DNA from 3 places in the Mesorhizobium sp. M1A.T.Ca.IN.004.03.1.1 genome. Region 1 is predicted to be linked to each of the others. Evidence: riboswitches for the same ligand, from Rfam matches in the RefSeq annotation. Region 1 holds a riboswitch; each other region holds the start of a gene.
The links. A riboswitch is a leader RNA that binds a small molecule or an ion and turns the genes downstream of it on or off. The one in region 1 is predicted to bind cobalamin.

Region 1 (4,200 bases):
TCGACGAGCTTGCCATCAAGAACGAGCGTGACCTCATAGACTCCGTCGGCGAACAGGAAGCCCCGATCGAAGACCGAGATACGGGCCTCGCTTTCCGGTAGATAGGATCCACTCACGTAGACTTGGCGCATTGATCGACCTCAAAAATGCAGACCACGCTCACCGCCTTGAGCGAAACTATTGACTCTTGTCAGGGTGCAGGCCTGGGCAGCTTTAAGCGCAAATAGCGGCGCTGCCATCCTGCACCCCTCGACTGCGAAAACGCTATTCGCCAGACAGCAGACGGCTAAGGTCGGGCACAGCCAGAGAAAATTCGTCGGTTCACTCCACAGCGCTTCGCAGCGCGGCGACAAAGGCATCAAGATCGCGCTTAAGCATGTAAATGTGTGGCGAAACCCGCAAACCCTCGACGTGCTCGACCTTGCGGTATTTCACGTGGACCTGGTGTTTCTCGCGAAGGTCGCGCTCGAGTTGCTGCATGTCGATGCTGTCGATCGAAAACAGACTTATCGCAGCGAGGCTGTCCGTGTCGGTCGGCGTATGGAGCCTGAAACCGGGAATGTCCTGGACGAGACCTACCCAATATCGGGTGAGTTCGCGCAGTCGCGCATGCATCCGTTCCGCGCCGATCGCCTTGTGGAATGGGAACACGCCGGGTCTCATCTATCGCCCGACAATAAGCGCCGTAGCCCAGCTCAATCTGCCTATTCACATGAGAAGACAGAATTTAATTGCGAACGCCGGTGAATTCGCCAGACGTTGAAGCCCGAGAACGACATCGCTTGGCACAGGGTTAGCCGTGAGGAAGCGAGTGCGGAGATCCGGCCCAATCACGCCAGGAAGAACCGTCACGTTGTCGAGCGATGCGCGAACAATCCCCGGTTTTCTGAGCGGGCAACGACGGTCAGGCATTTCCAATGCGCCATTGCGCAAACGCGAAGCGCGATGGCGCGTTGCGGTTGGGGCGGGTCTATGGAACGCCGAGCGGTTCTAAGGCTTTAATCGTTCTCCGAGACGAGCGATCGCCGATTTGAGCGGCGCCTCGCCGGCGCCGCAAAAGGTCTCGCTCATCACCAGCTCGGGCAGCGGCAGGCGCTTGCCCCAGCCATGCGCTTCGAGGTCGGGCCTTGGAGCGAATTCCGAGACGCGGCCGACGCAGAGATAGGCGATCGGCGTGACGTGCTCGGGGATCGACAGCAGTCGCTTCAGCGCTTCGGGCTCGATGATGCTCACCCAGCCGACCCCGACGCCTTCCGCCCGCGCCGCGAGCCAGAAATTCTGCACCGCGCAGACGGTGCTGTAGAGGTCCATCTCCGGATTGTGCCAGCGCCCGAGCGGCGAGTTCTTCGAGCGCTGGCGGTCGCAGGTGATGCACAGGTTGAGCGCGCTTTCGCAGATGCCCTCGAGCTTCAGCTTGCGGTAGAGCGCCTGCCGGTCCGCCTCGATCGCCGGCAGTTCCTGTTCGCGCGCGGCCAAAAACAGGTCGCGCACCTGCCGCCGCCTTGTGGCGTCCCGGATGATGATGAAGTTCCAGGGCTGCATGTAGCCGACCGACGGCGCGTGGTGTGCCGCGGTGAGCAGCCGCGCCAAAACGCTGTCGTCGAGATCGTCGGCAAGGAAATGGCTGCGCACGTCGCGCCGGGTGAACATGGCCCGGTAGACGGCGTCGCGCGCCAATTGGTCAAAGTCATCGCCGCCGGCGGCGGCTGTTCGTGCCTGCATCGCTTGTCCCCTTGCGATAAGCAGTCCTCCGCCTGACCATGCGGATGACCATGTCTGCCGGGCCGGTCTTCTGGCTCGGGATCGACCCGCATCCGGCGCCTTCCCGTCTGGGACAGTGGCGTTTGCCGGCGCGGTCCCCCTCACAGCGTTGGGCACGCCACGGATTTCAACCGTGTTCCCGATTCTCCCGCGTTGCGGGCACCAGGCAGCGACGCGACCTTATCGCGAAGCCGAAGCCGGGCCAATGCCGCCAGCGACACGATTGGGCGCGATTTCCCCAATCATTCGGCGCTGAAACATGGCTATCCGTGCGACAGGTGCCTAGATTAGGCGCCATGACCACTCGTCTTTACACTCATCCGGTATTCCTGGAACACCTCACGCCGCCCGGCCACCCCGAGCGGCCCGACCGTTTGCGCGCCATCGAGCGCGTGCTCGACGACGAGGCTTTTTCGGCCCTCGACCGCGTCGAGGCGCCGGAAGGCGACGAGGCGACTATCCTTTACGCGCATCCGGAGGATTTCGTCGGCCGTGTCCGCGCTGCGATTCCCGAGACGGGGATCGTCTCGATCGATGCCGACACCAGCGCCAGCCCGAAAAGCTGGCAGGCCGCGGTGACGGCGATCGGCGCGGCGAACGCCGCCGTCGACGATGTGTTCGAGGGCCGTGCCGCCAATGTCTTCGTTGCCGCGCGTCCGCCCGGCCATCACGCCGAAAAAGCGACCGCGATGGGCTTTTGCCTGTTCAACACCGCGGCGATCGCCGCCCGTTATGCGCAGGAGAAGCATCTGGCCGAGCGCGTCGCCATCGTCGATTGGGATGTGCATCACGGCAACGGCACGCAGGACATTTTCTGGGACGATCCGTCGGTGCTCTATTGCTCGACCCACCAGATGCCGCTTTATCCGGGCACCGGTGCCAAGAGCGAGACCGGCGCCGGCAACATCGTCAACGCGCCGCTTGCGCCGAGCACCGGCAGCGACACGTTCCGCGACGCCTTCCTGTCGCGCGTGCTGCCGTCGATCGACGCCTTCCAGCCGGATCTGATCATCATTTCCGCCGGTTTCGATGCGCACCATCGCGATCCGCTGGCCGCGATCAACCTGACCGAGGATGATTTCGACTGGGCGACCGGCCAGCTGATGGAGCGCGCCGGGCGCCACAGCGGCAACCGGCTCGTCAGCCTGCTGGAGGGCGGTTACGATCTGCAAGGATTGGCATTTTCGGTCGCCGCCCATGTCGGGCGGCTGATGAAGGGATGAATGATGGCTGATGAAGCTAACCAAGACGTCAAGGCGATGAGCTTCGAACAGGCGCTCGACGCGCTGGAGAAGATCGTCGATGATCTGGAGCGCGGCGATGTTCCGCTCGACCAGTCGATCAAGATCTACGAGCGCGGCGAGGCGCTGAAGGCCCATTGCGACCGCCTGCTCAAGACCGCCGAGGACAAGGTCGAGAAGATCAGGCTTTCGCGCGACGGCAAGCCGGTTGGAACGGAGCCGCTCGACGCCGAGTGAGGTGTATTGATATTCAGGTGAGGCCGGCCTTTAAACGGCGGCTTCCTGCGCTTCCGGTGCTCAGGTGCTTCAAGTACGCTCCGCTCCGGTTCTCGGAACCTGCCATTTTAGGCTCGGACTGACCTGAATCTCAACACACCTCGGTGCACAATCTCAGACCGGTTCGGGCAGAAAGCAGGTAAGGAGTTCAAGCATGTGCCGAAACATCAAGACCCTGTTCAACTTCGATCCGCCGGCGACCGACGACGAGGTCCATGACGCGGCGCTGCAGTTCGTTCGCAAGCTGAGCGGCGCGACCAAGCCGTCCAAGCGAAACGAGCATGCCTTCAACCACGCCGTCGAGGCGATCGCCGCCGCCGCGCGCGAGCTGCTTGACAGCCTCGAAACCGCCCAGCATCCGCGCAACCGCGAGGAAGAGGCCGCCAAGGCGAAGGCCCGATCCGCGCTCCGCTTCGCCTGACGCCGGTCATGAGCTTCTTTCCGGGCAACGATCCCGAGGCCGGCGACGCCTTCGCCTGCGACCAGATCGAGTTTATGGTCATTCCCAACGCCAAGGACATTGGCGGCTTCGAGGTTCGCCGCGCCTTGCCGACGGCGAAGCGCAGGCTGGTCGGTCCGTTCATCTTCTTCGACCGCATGGGTCCGGCCATCCTGCGCGCCGGCCATGCGATCGACGTGCGCCCGCATCCGCATATCGGGCTTTCCACCGTCACTTATCTGTTCGACGGCAAGATCAGGCATCGCGACTCGCTCGGCACCGAAATGGTGATCGCGCCGGGCGACGTGAATTTGATGACCGCCGGCCGCGGCATCGTTCATTCCGAGCGCACGCCCGAGGAATTGCGCGGCGCGCCGATGTCGATTTCCGGCCTGCAGACCTGGCTGGCGCTGCCGGACAGCAAGGAAGAAATCGCCCCGGTGTTCGCGAACACGTCGGTCGTCCAACTGCCCGAAATCGATG
Region 2 (4,200 bases), on a different contig from region 1:
CCGTCTGCTCCGGCCCGAGCGGGGCGAGACGCACCGTGCGGACATAGTCGACATGGCCGACGACGAACATCGAGGGCAGCGAGGTAGCGTAGGTCTGGCCGGCGGCTCGCTCGGCCGGCGTCAGCCCGGCAAAGACCGGCCCATGGACGCGTCCGTCGCGCGACCAGGTCTCGGCGCCGGCGCGTAGGCCGCCGGAAAACTCCGGCGCATCATTATCCGCATAGCGCGCCCATTCCGGATCGTCATGCCTCGCCATCAGGCCGCGCCCATAGATCGGCACCAGCCGCGACAGGTCCTTGTGCACGCCCGGGCAATGCAGGCATTCGTTGAAGTTCTCCCAGAAGATTTTCCAGTTGCAGTTCATCACCTTGGTGAGCCGGTGCCCGGGGACGAGCGTCTCCAGCGGCCAGTTCGAAAGATCGCGGGAGGCGGAGTCGAAGGAGGCTTCCCCCGAGCCATCGGGATCCTCTGCGAGATTGATGAAGACGAAGCCGCGCCACACTGACAGCGCCACCCGGTAGAGCGGATAATTTTCCTTGTCGAAGCCTTCGGGCAGCGATTTCGATGGGACACGGACGAGATCGCCGCGCAGCGAATAGGACCAGGCGTGGTAGGGGCAGGTGAGCAGCCTTGCCTTCAGCCGCCCTTCGCTTTCCAGGCAGAGCTGCGAGCCGCGATGCCGGCAGGTGTTGTGGAAGGCGCGCAAGCTCCCGGCCTCGTCGCGCAGCACGACGACCTCCTGCGAGCCGATACGCGCGGTTCGAAAGGCAAGAGGTTCCGCGAGATCGGCTTCGCGGCAAACCATGAGCCAGCTCCGATACCAGATCGCTTCGAGATCGAGCCGGTAAGCGTCGGCTTCCCGATAGGCGCTTGCAGGCAACGTCGGCTCGAGGCTGGTGAGGCCATTGTAGCGGCTGTGTTCGCTAGGATTTGGCTGCATGAGCGGCTCCCCTTGGCTGATGACAGCCGACACCCGGGCAGGACCGTTGTCAATTGCGCGGCCATTGTCGCTTCCGGGTGCTGCCCTTAAGGTCACTTCGTAATCGCCTGCGGTTTCGCCGGCTGCCCAGGATTGCAAAGTATGCCTGCAAGAACGATGTCGCTGACCGTGGAACTGGTCGCCCGCTGTTTTCGCGCGGTCGATGACCCGGGGCCCGACCCGGATGCCGAGCATCTCGTGGACAGCGACTATGAAGCCATGCTGGATGCATTCGAGGCCGAGCTACCTGCAACCGAGCCTCTCTGGCTGTTCGGCTACGGCTCGCTGATCTGGAAACCGGAAATCGAGCATTTTGAGGAGCGCGTCGCCGTGGCTCGCGGCTGGCATCGCTCCTTCTGCATGAAGATGACGCGCTGGCGCGGCACCAAGCAAAGCCCCGGCCTGATGATGGCGCTGGATCGTGGCGGCCAATGCAAGGGCGTTGCTTTCCGCCTGAACGGTGGTGACCGCCGGCAGGCGCTGGACAGGCTTTTTCGCCGCGAGATGACGCTGAAGCCGACCAGCTACCGGCCGCGCCTGCTGCAACTCGCAACCGACAAGGGGCCGTTGAGAGCGCTTGCCTTCGTCATCAATCGCAAAGGCACGACCTATGCCGGCCCACTCAACGAAGACGAGGTGGTCGAACGGCTGGCGACCTCGTGCGGCCACTGGGGTTCAGGCGCCGACTATCTCTACAACACGGTGAAGAACCTCGAACAGCGCGGTATTCACGACCGCCATTTGTGGCGATTGCAGCAGCTCGTCGCCGAGCGGATCGCCGGATCTTAGTCCGAAACCGGTGCCGCAATCACGCTGCGGCGTGACGGAATTTGGTTTGCCGGTCGCGACGATTCTGCCTATAGTCGCTGGCGTCGTCGGTTCCGTTTTTGGAGCCAAGAGGGAATGCGGTGAGGGTGGAGTCTTTGCCCTAAGCCGTGGCTGCCCCCGCAACTGTGTGCGGTAGTCCTCTCCATAGACCACTGAGGTTTGTCCTCGGGAAGGTGGGGAAGGGTGCGAATCCGCGAGCCAGGAGACCTGCCGGCGACAGGAAAGTTGACTTCGATGCCCTCGGGTGGAGGGCGAAAGGACAAGACATGAATACCGCTTCCGTCGCCCTCGGCGCCTCCGTCTCCTCGCAGTCGCGCATCATGCAGCTGGCTCTCGCCGCGCTGCTCGGCATTTTCGTCGTCGGTTTCGTCGGCTTCTCGCACATCGATGCGATCCACAACGCTGCCCACGACTATCGTCACTCGATGGCTTTTCCCTGCCACTGACGAAGGCCCGATATCATGAATCTGTTTCGCAACGTCGTGTTCGTCGCGGCGATCGCAGGGCTCGTGGCGGGCATCGCGCTTGCCTGCATGCAGGCCTATGCGACCGTGCCGCTGATCCTCAAAGCGGAAGTCTATGAAAAGGCGGGCGGCGGTCATCACCACGACCATGCCGCCAACACTGGAACTGGCACTGCCATGAGCTCGGCCGAACCGGCGGGCAATGCGATGAGCAGCGCCGCTCCTGCGTCGACGGAAGCGGCGGCTCCGACCGAGGACGAGGGCTGGGCTCCGGCCGACGGCTTCGAGCGCTTCGCCTTCAACGTTGTCGCAAACATCGTCACCGGCATCGGCTTCGCGCTGATCCTGGTCGCGGTCTCGGAATTCGCCGGTGGCATCGGCAGCTGGCGCCAGGGCGTGTTCTGGGGCCTTGCCGGCTTTGCGGTTTTCACGCTCGCGCCCGGCCTCGGCCTGCCGCCGGAACTGCCGGCCATGCCGGCGGCGGAACTTCTGCCGCGCCAGATCTGGTGGATTTCGACGGTGGCCGCAACCGCGGTCGGCCTTGGATTGATCGCCTTTCGCAAGTCGCTGCCCTTGGCAATTCTGGCGGTCGTGCTGATCGTCGCTCCGCACGTAGTCGGCGCGCCGCAGCCCGTCAGCTTCGAGACGGCGATTCCCGAGGGGCTGCACCATCAGTTCGTGGTGGCGGTGACCCTCACCGATCTGGTCTTCTGGCTGGTGCTCGGTGCGGCCGTCGGTGTGGTGCGCGGCCGCTTCACCGGTACGTCGACCAGCCTGCGCGACAGCTTTGCCTGATCGCGCGGAGGGCCATCTGACCTTCATCATCGGCGGTGCGCGCTCCGGCAAGAGCGCGCATGCCGAGTGCCTGGTGGCGGCAAGCCCGTCGCCTTGGGCCTATATCGCCACCGCGCAGGCCTATGACGAGGAGATGCGCGAGCGCATCGCGCTGCATCGCTCGCGCCGCGGCAAAGGCTGGGTCACCGTCGATGCGCCGCTCGACCTGGTCGGCGCGATCGACGCCTTGCCCGATCACCAGCCGGTGCTTATCGATTGCCTGACATTGTGGCTGAGCAATCATATGCTGGCGGACCACGATATCGAGGCCGAGTGCCGGCGGCTCTCGGATGTGCTTTCGCAGCCGCGCGGACCGTGGTTTGTGGTGTCTAACGAAGTCGGGCTCGGCATCGTGCCGGACAATGCGCTGGCGCGCCGGTTCCGCGACGCCGCCGGGCGGCTCAACCAGCAGGTCGCGGCTGTCGCCGACAGCGTGCTGATGATGGTGGCGGGGCTGCCGCTCAAGGCGAAGTGACATGGGCGAGATCAAAGACACGATCATCGACTACAAGGATGCCGAACGCCATCGAGCCAAGATGGCCAAGCGCAAGGCGGTGCAGGATGCCGAGGTGGCCGGCAAGACGATCGAGAAGGGACTGCTGATCGTCAATACGGGGCCGGGCAAGGGCAAGACCACGGCTGCGTTCGGCCTGGCGCTGAGGATGCTTGGCTACGGCAAGCGCGTCGGCGTCGTCCAGTTCATCAAGGGCAAATGGCACACGGGCGAGAAGGATGCCTTCGCCGCCTTCGGCGATCGCGTCGTCTGGCACGCGATGGGCGAGGGCTTCACCTGGGAGACGCAGGACCTGAAGCGCGACATAGCCGCCGCCGAGGCTGCCTGGGCGAAGGCGCTCGAGCTGATTGCCGACCCTTCGATCAGCCTCGTCGTCCTCGACGAGCTCAACATCGCTCTGCGCTACGATTATCTCGAGCTGGAAAAGGTGGTCGCGGCGCTGAAGGCGCGCCGCGAGGGCCTGCATGTCGTCGTCACCGGCCGCAACGCCAAGCCGCTGCTGGTCGAGGCGGCCGATCTCGTCACCGAGATGGGGCTGACCAAGCACCATTTCGCGGCCGGCGTGAAGGCGCAGCAGGGGA
Region 3 (4,200 bases), on a different contig from region 1:
AAAACTGGTCCGAGCTCTGGACCGACCTCGAGCCGCTGCTGCGCGGAGTTCTCGAAACCGGCGAAACCTACTCGGCCAGGGACCGGCCTTTCTACATCGAACGATCCGGCCTGGTCGGCGAGACGGTCTATTTCGACATCTCCTATTCCGCAGTGCGGGCGCAGGACGGCACGGTCGAAGCCGTGCTCTGCATCGTTTCGGAGACCACGGCCCGGGTGCTGGCGGCAGCAAAGGTGCGCGAAAGCGAGCAGCGGTTTCGCGCGCTGGTCAATGCTAGCTCCGACGTGGTTTACCGGATGAGCCCGGACTGGCAGGAAATGCATGAGCTGGACGGCCGCGGCTTCCTGTCGAGCGCCCAGGGGCCGGCGATCCGCTGGCGCGACGAATACCTGTTCCCGGAAGACCAGGCGAGCATCCAGGCGGCGATCGAGCGCGCCATCATGGAGCGCGGCGTGTTCGAGCTCGAGCACAGGGTGCGGCGCGCCGACGGGTCCGCCGGCTGGACCACCTCACGGGCAATCCCGATCGTCGATGACACCGGCAGCATCCTGGAATGGTTCGGCATGGCCGCCGACATCACCGAAAAACGGGCGAGCGAACAGCAGATCCAACTCTTGATGCGCGAGGTGAACCACCGCGTCAAAAACCAGTACGCCGTGATCCTTTCCATGATCCGCGAGACGAGCAAACGCGCGACCGACCCGCGCGCGTTCGAACACCAGATCCGCGAACGCATCATGGCGCTGTCGCGCTCGCACGACCTCTTGGTGCTCAACGACTGGCGCGGCGCAGGCATGGCCGACCTTGTGCGCGAACATCTGCGGCCGTTCGGACACGAAGAGCGGATCTCGCCTTGCGGGCCGGACGTGACGTTGCGGCTGAACGCGGTGCAGAACATCGGCATGGCGCTGCATGAGCTGGGCACCAACGCGACGAAATACGGCGCCCTGGCCGGCGACGCCGGAACCGTGCGGATGGACTGGCGGGTAGCCCCGGCCCCCGAAGGCGGCGATTTCGAGCTGGTCTGGGAGGAACATTTTTCCGAACCTGCCGCGGCCGCCGATGCCAAGCCGCACAAAGGCTTCGGCAGCGTCGTTCTCCAGCGCGTCGTCCCCACCAGCCTCTCCGGCAGCGCCTCCATGGAACGGCTGCCTGGCCTCGTTCGCTGGACGCTTTCGGCGCCGCTCGCCAACGTGGTTGTCGCCCGCGGGGCGGAGCTGGACGGCGATGAGCAGATCGGCGGGCTGACGTGAAGGCGTTTGCATCCTGAGGAGGCGCCGCCGAGCCCTCGCCGTCCCGCCGTGGGCCGAATGGCCTGCGCTGCTCCCATTTTTTGCCTTCCCCTCCCGCTTTTTTGGAACAGAAAAGCGCCAGCTTTTCTGTTCTGGATTCTGGATATTTGGACTCTGGATACTGGCTTATGGATTATGGGGCTTATCCGAGGCCTTAACCCCTGGCTTATCCAAGCGCAGAATTCCGTCACACTTCCAAAGGCTTGGGCTACGGGTCCTCAGCATGCCTTTGAAGCGCGTGCGCACGGGCCGGCTATCTCCTGTTGCTGTCTGGCCAACAGTGAACAAAATGGGAACAAAAATGTCAAGCCGGGCACCGCTGACGGGGCTGGCGATCGTCGCCTTTGCCGCCGTCGGCTTTCTGTTGCCGAGGCGCTTCAAGGAGGCAGGCTGGCAGCCCGCCGGGGTCTGATGGCAGAGAGATGCGGCTGGCCTGCTGCAGCCAGCCGCAGCCGGCGGTTTATGAATTCTTTGCTGCGGATGCGCTCTCCACATCATCCAGCCCCTTGGCCTTGTAGACGAGGTAGGAGATCGCCCAGGCGGCGATGAAGATGCCGATAATGGCGAAGCCCAGATTGTTGAAATTGTCGTTGAGCGTGCCGACGCCGTTCCAGAAGCCGCCCGACAGACCGAGCTTGTCACCGATCAGGCCGAGCGCCTCGATGCCGCCGATCAGTACTGCGACAAGGACCGACACCAGGGTGATCGTCATGTTGTAGTACAGTTTGCGGATCGGCTTGACGAAGGCCCACTCATAGGCGCCGAGCATCATCACACCATCGGTCGTGTCGACCAGTGACATACCGGCCGCGAAAAGCACCGGGAAGACCAGAATGGCTTCGAACGGCACGCCCTTGGCCGCTTGTGCCGCGGACACGCCGAACATGGCGACTTCGGTCGCGGTGTCGAAACCAAGGCCGAAGAGGAAACCAAGTGGGAACATGTGCCAGCTGCCCGACACCAGCCGGAACATCGGGCGGAAGACGCGCGCCAGGAAGCCGCGATTGTTGAGCAGCAGGTCCAGGTCCTCCTCGACAAACGCCCCACCGGCCCGCACCCGCCGATAACTTCTGTAGATCGAGAAGAAGATGACGATGTTCATCGCCGCGATGGCGAGCAGGAAGAGTGCGGAAACGCCGGTACTGATCGTGCCGCCAATCTCCTGAAGGCTCTGGAAACGGCCGAGCAGGGACGTTGCCGCCGCGATAGCCGCAGCGACGATGACGACGATCGTCGAATGGCCGAGTGCGAAAAAGAAGCCGACGGAGACCGGCCGTTTGCCGTTCTGCATCAGCTTGCGCGTGACATTGTCGATGGCCGCTATGTGGTCGGCATCGACGGCATGGCGCAAGCCGAGGCCATAAATGACGAGAGCGACGCCAAGCAATGTCGGCTTGTCGTGGAAGGCGACGAAAGCCCACAGCCACGCCCCGACGTTGAGAATGGCGAGCGCCCCGTAGATTGTAATCAGCCTGGCCTTCAGGTCCGGCGCGGTTTTGTTCAGCATTTTCGATAGTTGGATCAGCATGGTTCTGCCTTTGACGTTGCCTGTCATCGCAGGGAACTCGCCCCGCCCTCCGGCCAGGCGCGCACACCGGATCACCCCGTCCGATGTTCTGCTTTGACGTCCATGATGGCAGGTCTCCTGGCTCGCGGATTCCCGCCGCTTTCGCCTTCCCGGCCCATGCAGCCAGTGGCATCGTGAAACCGGCACGCCGCTTACAGTTGCGGGGGCAGCCACGGCTTTGGATTTCTCCGCACCGCGTTCCCTTTTGATCCCCGAAGGGAACCATCAGCGCGAATTCGCCACACCGCGATTGGTCAGTCAATCGACAACTCCGCCGGCCAGCCGCCTCTCACGCCATCGTGACGAGAGGGCTGCGGCAGGCGCTGCGGCGCGGGAGGCGACGATATGGCAAAGATCCAAGAGGACAATTTCCGCATCGAGGTTTGGAATCGCGAGGAAACGGCCCTTGTCGAGACCATTTGCCTGTCGCCGGATTCCTTGGTCAGCCAGGCCGCCTGGCAGTCGGCCTCCCGCTCCGGCCGGGAATGCTGCTCATACACTACGCATTGATCAAATGGCTGAATTTTCGCAAGGTGAACCCGCCGATCAAATCGCCTCAAATGCTTGTTGATAACAGGGAATTTCACTTGCCGGCCCCACCTCCATTTGCTGCAATCCGGTCGGCTTGCGGATAGATTTTTCTGTGGGGACTCTCCACAGGTGAAAGCAACGTGGCTCTAGTGCTTCCCGAAGGGGCAACGAAGAGCAATACATCGAGTCTACAATACGCTAGATCGCATAAGAGTATCCGCAAGTCCCCTTTCCTATGACAGTCGTATCGCTAAAACTTGAGCAGTATAGGGATGCAGAGGATCTCTCCGACATCGCCCATATCCTGGACCTTAAACCAGCGCACATTTCATACGCGCTCTATAAACTCCCCACACATCAAAAATACCGCGAATTCACGGTGCCCAAAAAATCGGGAGGCGTTCGCACAATCAAGGCTCCCCACAATACATTAAAAGTGATTCAAAAGCGGCTCGCTCAGGACTTGCTTCTGATTGAACAGCAGTTGGAACAGGCGCGAGTGAAGGAGCGCGATTGCATCCTCGCACATGGGTTTAAGAAGAAGCTTTCCATTATGACCAACGGAGAGAACCACCGCGGCCGGCGCTACGTCTGCAATGTCGACCTGCAGGACTTTTTTCCGTCCATCAACTTCGGCCGCGTATTCGGATATTTCTCAAAAAACAACGACTTCGCTTTGAAACCAAAGGTCGCCACCGTGCTCGCACAGATTGCGTGCCACGAAAACCAATTACCTCAAGGAAGTCCGTGCTCACCGGTTATTTCGAACTTAATCGGCCGCATCCTCGATATCCGGCTTAATGAATTGGC

Region 2: it holds a riboswitch for cobalamin, as region 1 does, so the genes downstream of both, EOD29_RS01050 (CbtB domain-containing protein) here and bluB (5,6-dimethylbenzimidazole synthase) in region 1, are expected to answer to the same signal.
Region 3: it holds a riboswitch for cobalamin, as region 1 does, so the genes downstream of both, EOD29_RS12040 (HoxN/HupN/NixA family nickel/cobalt transporter) here and bluB (5,6-dimethylbenzimidazole synthase) in region 1, are expected to answer to the same signal.

What each region holds. Positions count from the first base shown of each region.
Region 1 covers NZ_RZTV01000002.1:497,047-501,246, reverse strand. The annotation lists gene EOD29_RS08360 (D-amino-acid transaminase) at 1-131, opposite strand, end outside; gene EOD29_RS38015 (hypothetical protein) at 181-747, shown strand; gene bluB (5,6-dimethylbenzimidazole synthase) at 991-1,722, opposite strand; cobalamin riboswitch at 1,765-1,943, opposite strand; gene EOD29_RS08345 (histone deacetylase family protein) at 2,058-2,984, shown strand; gene EOD29_RS08340 (exodeoxyribonuclease VII small subunit) at 2,988-3,239, shown strand; gene EOD29_RS08335 (DUF2277 domain-containing protein) at 3,433-3,699, shown strand; gene EOD29_RS08330 (pirin family protein) at 3,708-4,200, shown strand, end outside.
Region 2 covers NZ_RZTV01000001.1:215,376-219,575, reverse strand. The annotation lists gene EOD29_RS01060 (aromatic ring-hydroxylating dioxygenase subunit alpha) at 1-940, opposite strand, end outside; gene EOD29_RS01055 (gamma-glutamylcyclotransferase) at 1,082-1,768, shown strand; cobalamin riboswitch at 1,839-2,037, shown strand; gene EOD29_RS01050 (CbtB domain-containing protein) at 2,074-2,253, shown strand; gene EOD29_RS01045 (CbtA family protein) at 2,269-3,066, shown strand; gene cobU (bifunctional adenosylcobinamide kinase/adenosylcobinamide-phosphate guanylyltransferase) at 3,059-3,580, shown strand; gene cobO (cob(I)yrinic acid a,c-diamide adenosyltransferase) at 3,582-4,200, shown strand, end outside.
Region 3 covers NZ_RZTV01000003.1:348,288-352,487, reverse strand. The annotation lists gene EOD29_RS12045 (HWE histidine kinase domain-containing protein) at 1-1,253, shown strand, start outside; gene EOD29_RS12040 (HoxN/HupN/NixA family nickel/cobalt transporter) at 1,753-2,820, opposite strand; cobalamin riboswitch at 2,910-3,101, opposite strand; gene EOD29_RS35940 (hypothetical protein) at 3,205-3,369, shown strand; gene EOD29_RS12035 (retron Ec67 family RNA-directed DNA polymerase/endonuclease) at 3,626-4,200, shown strand, end outside.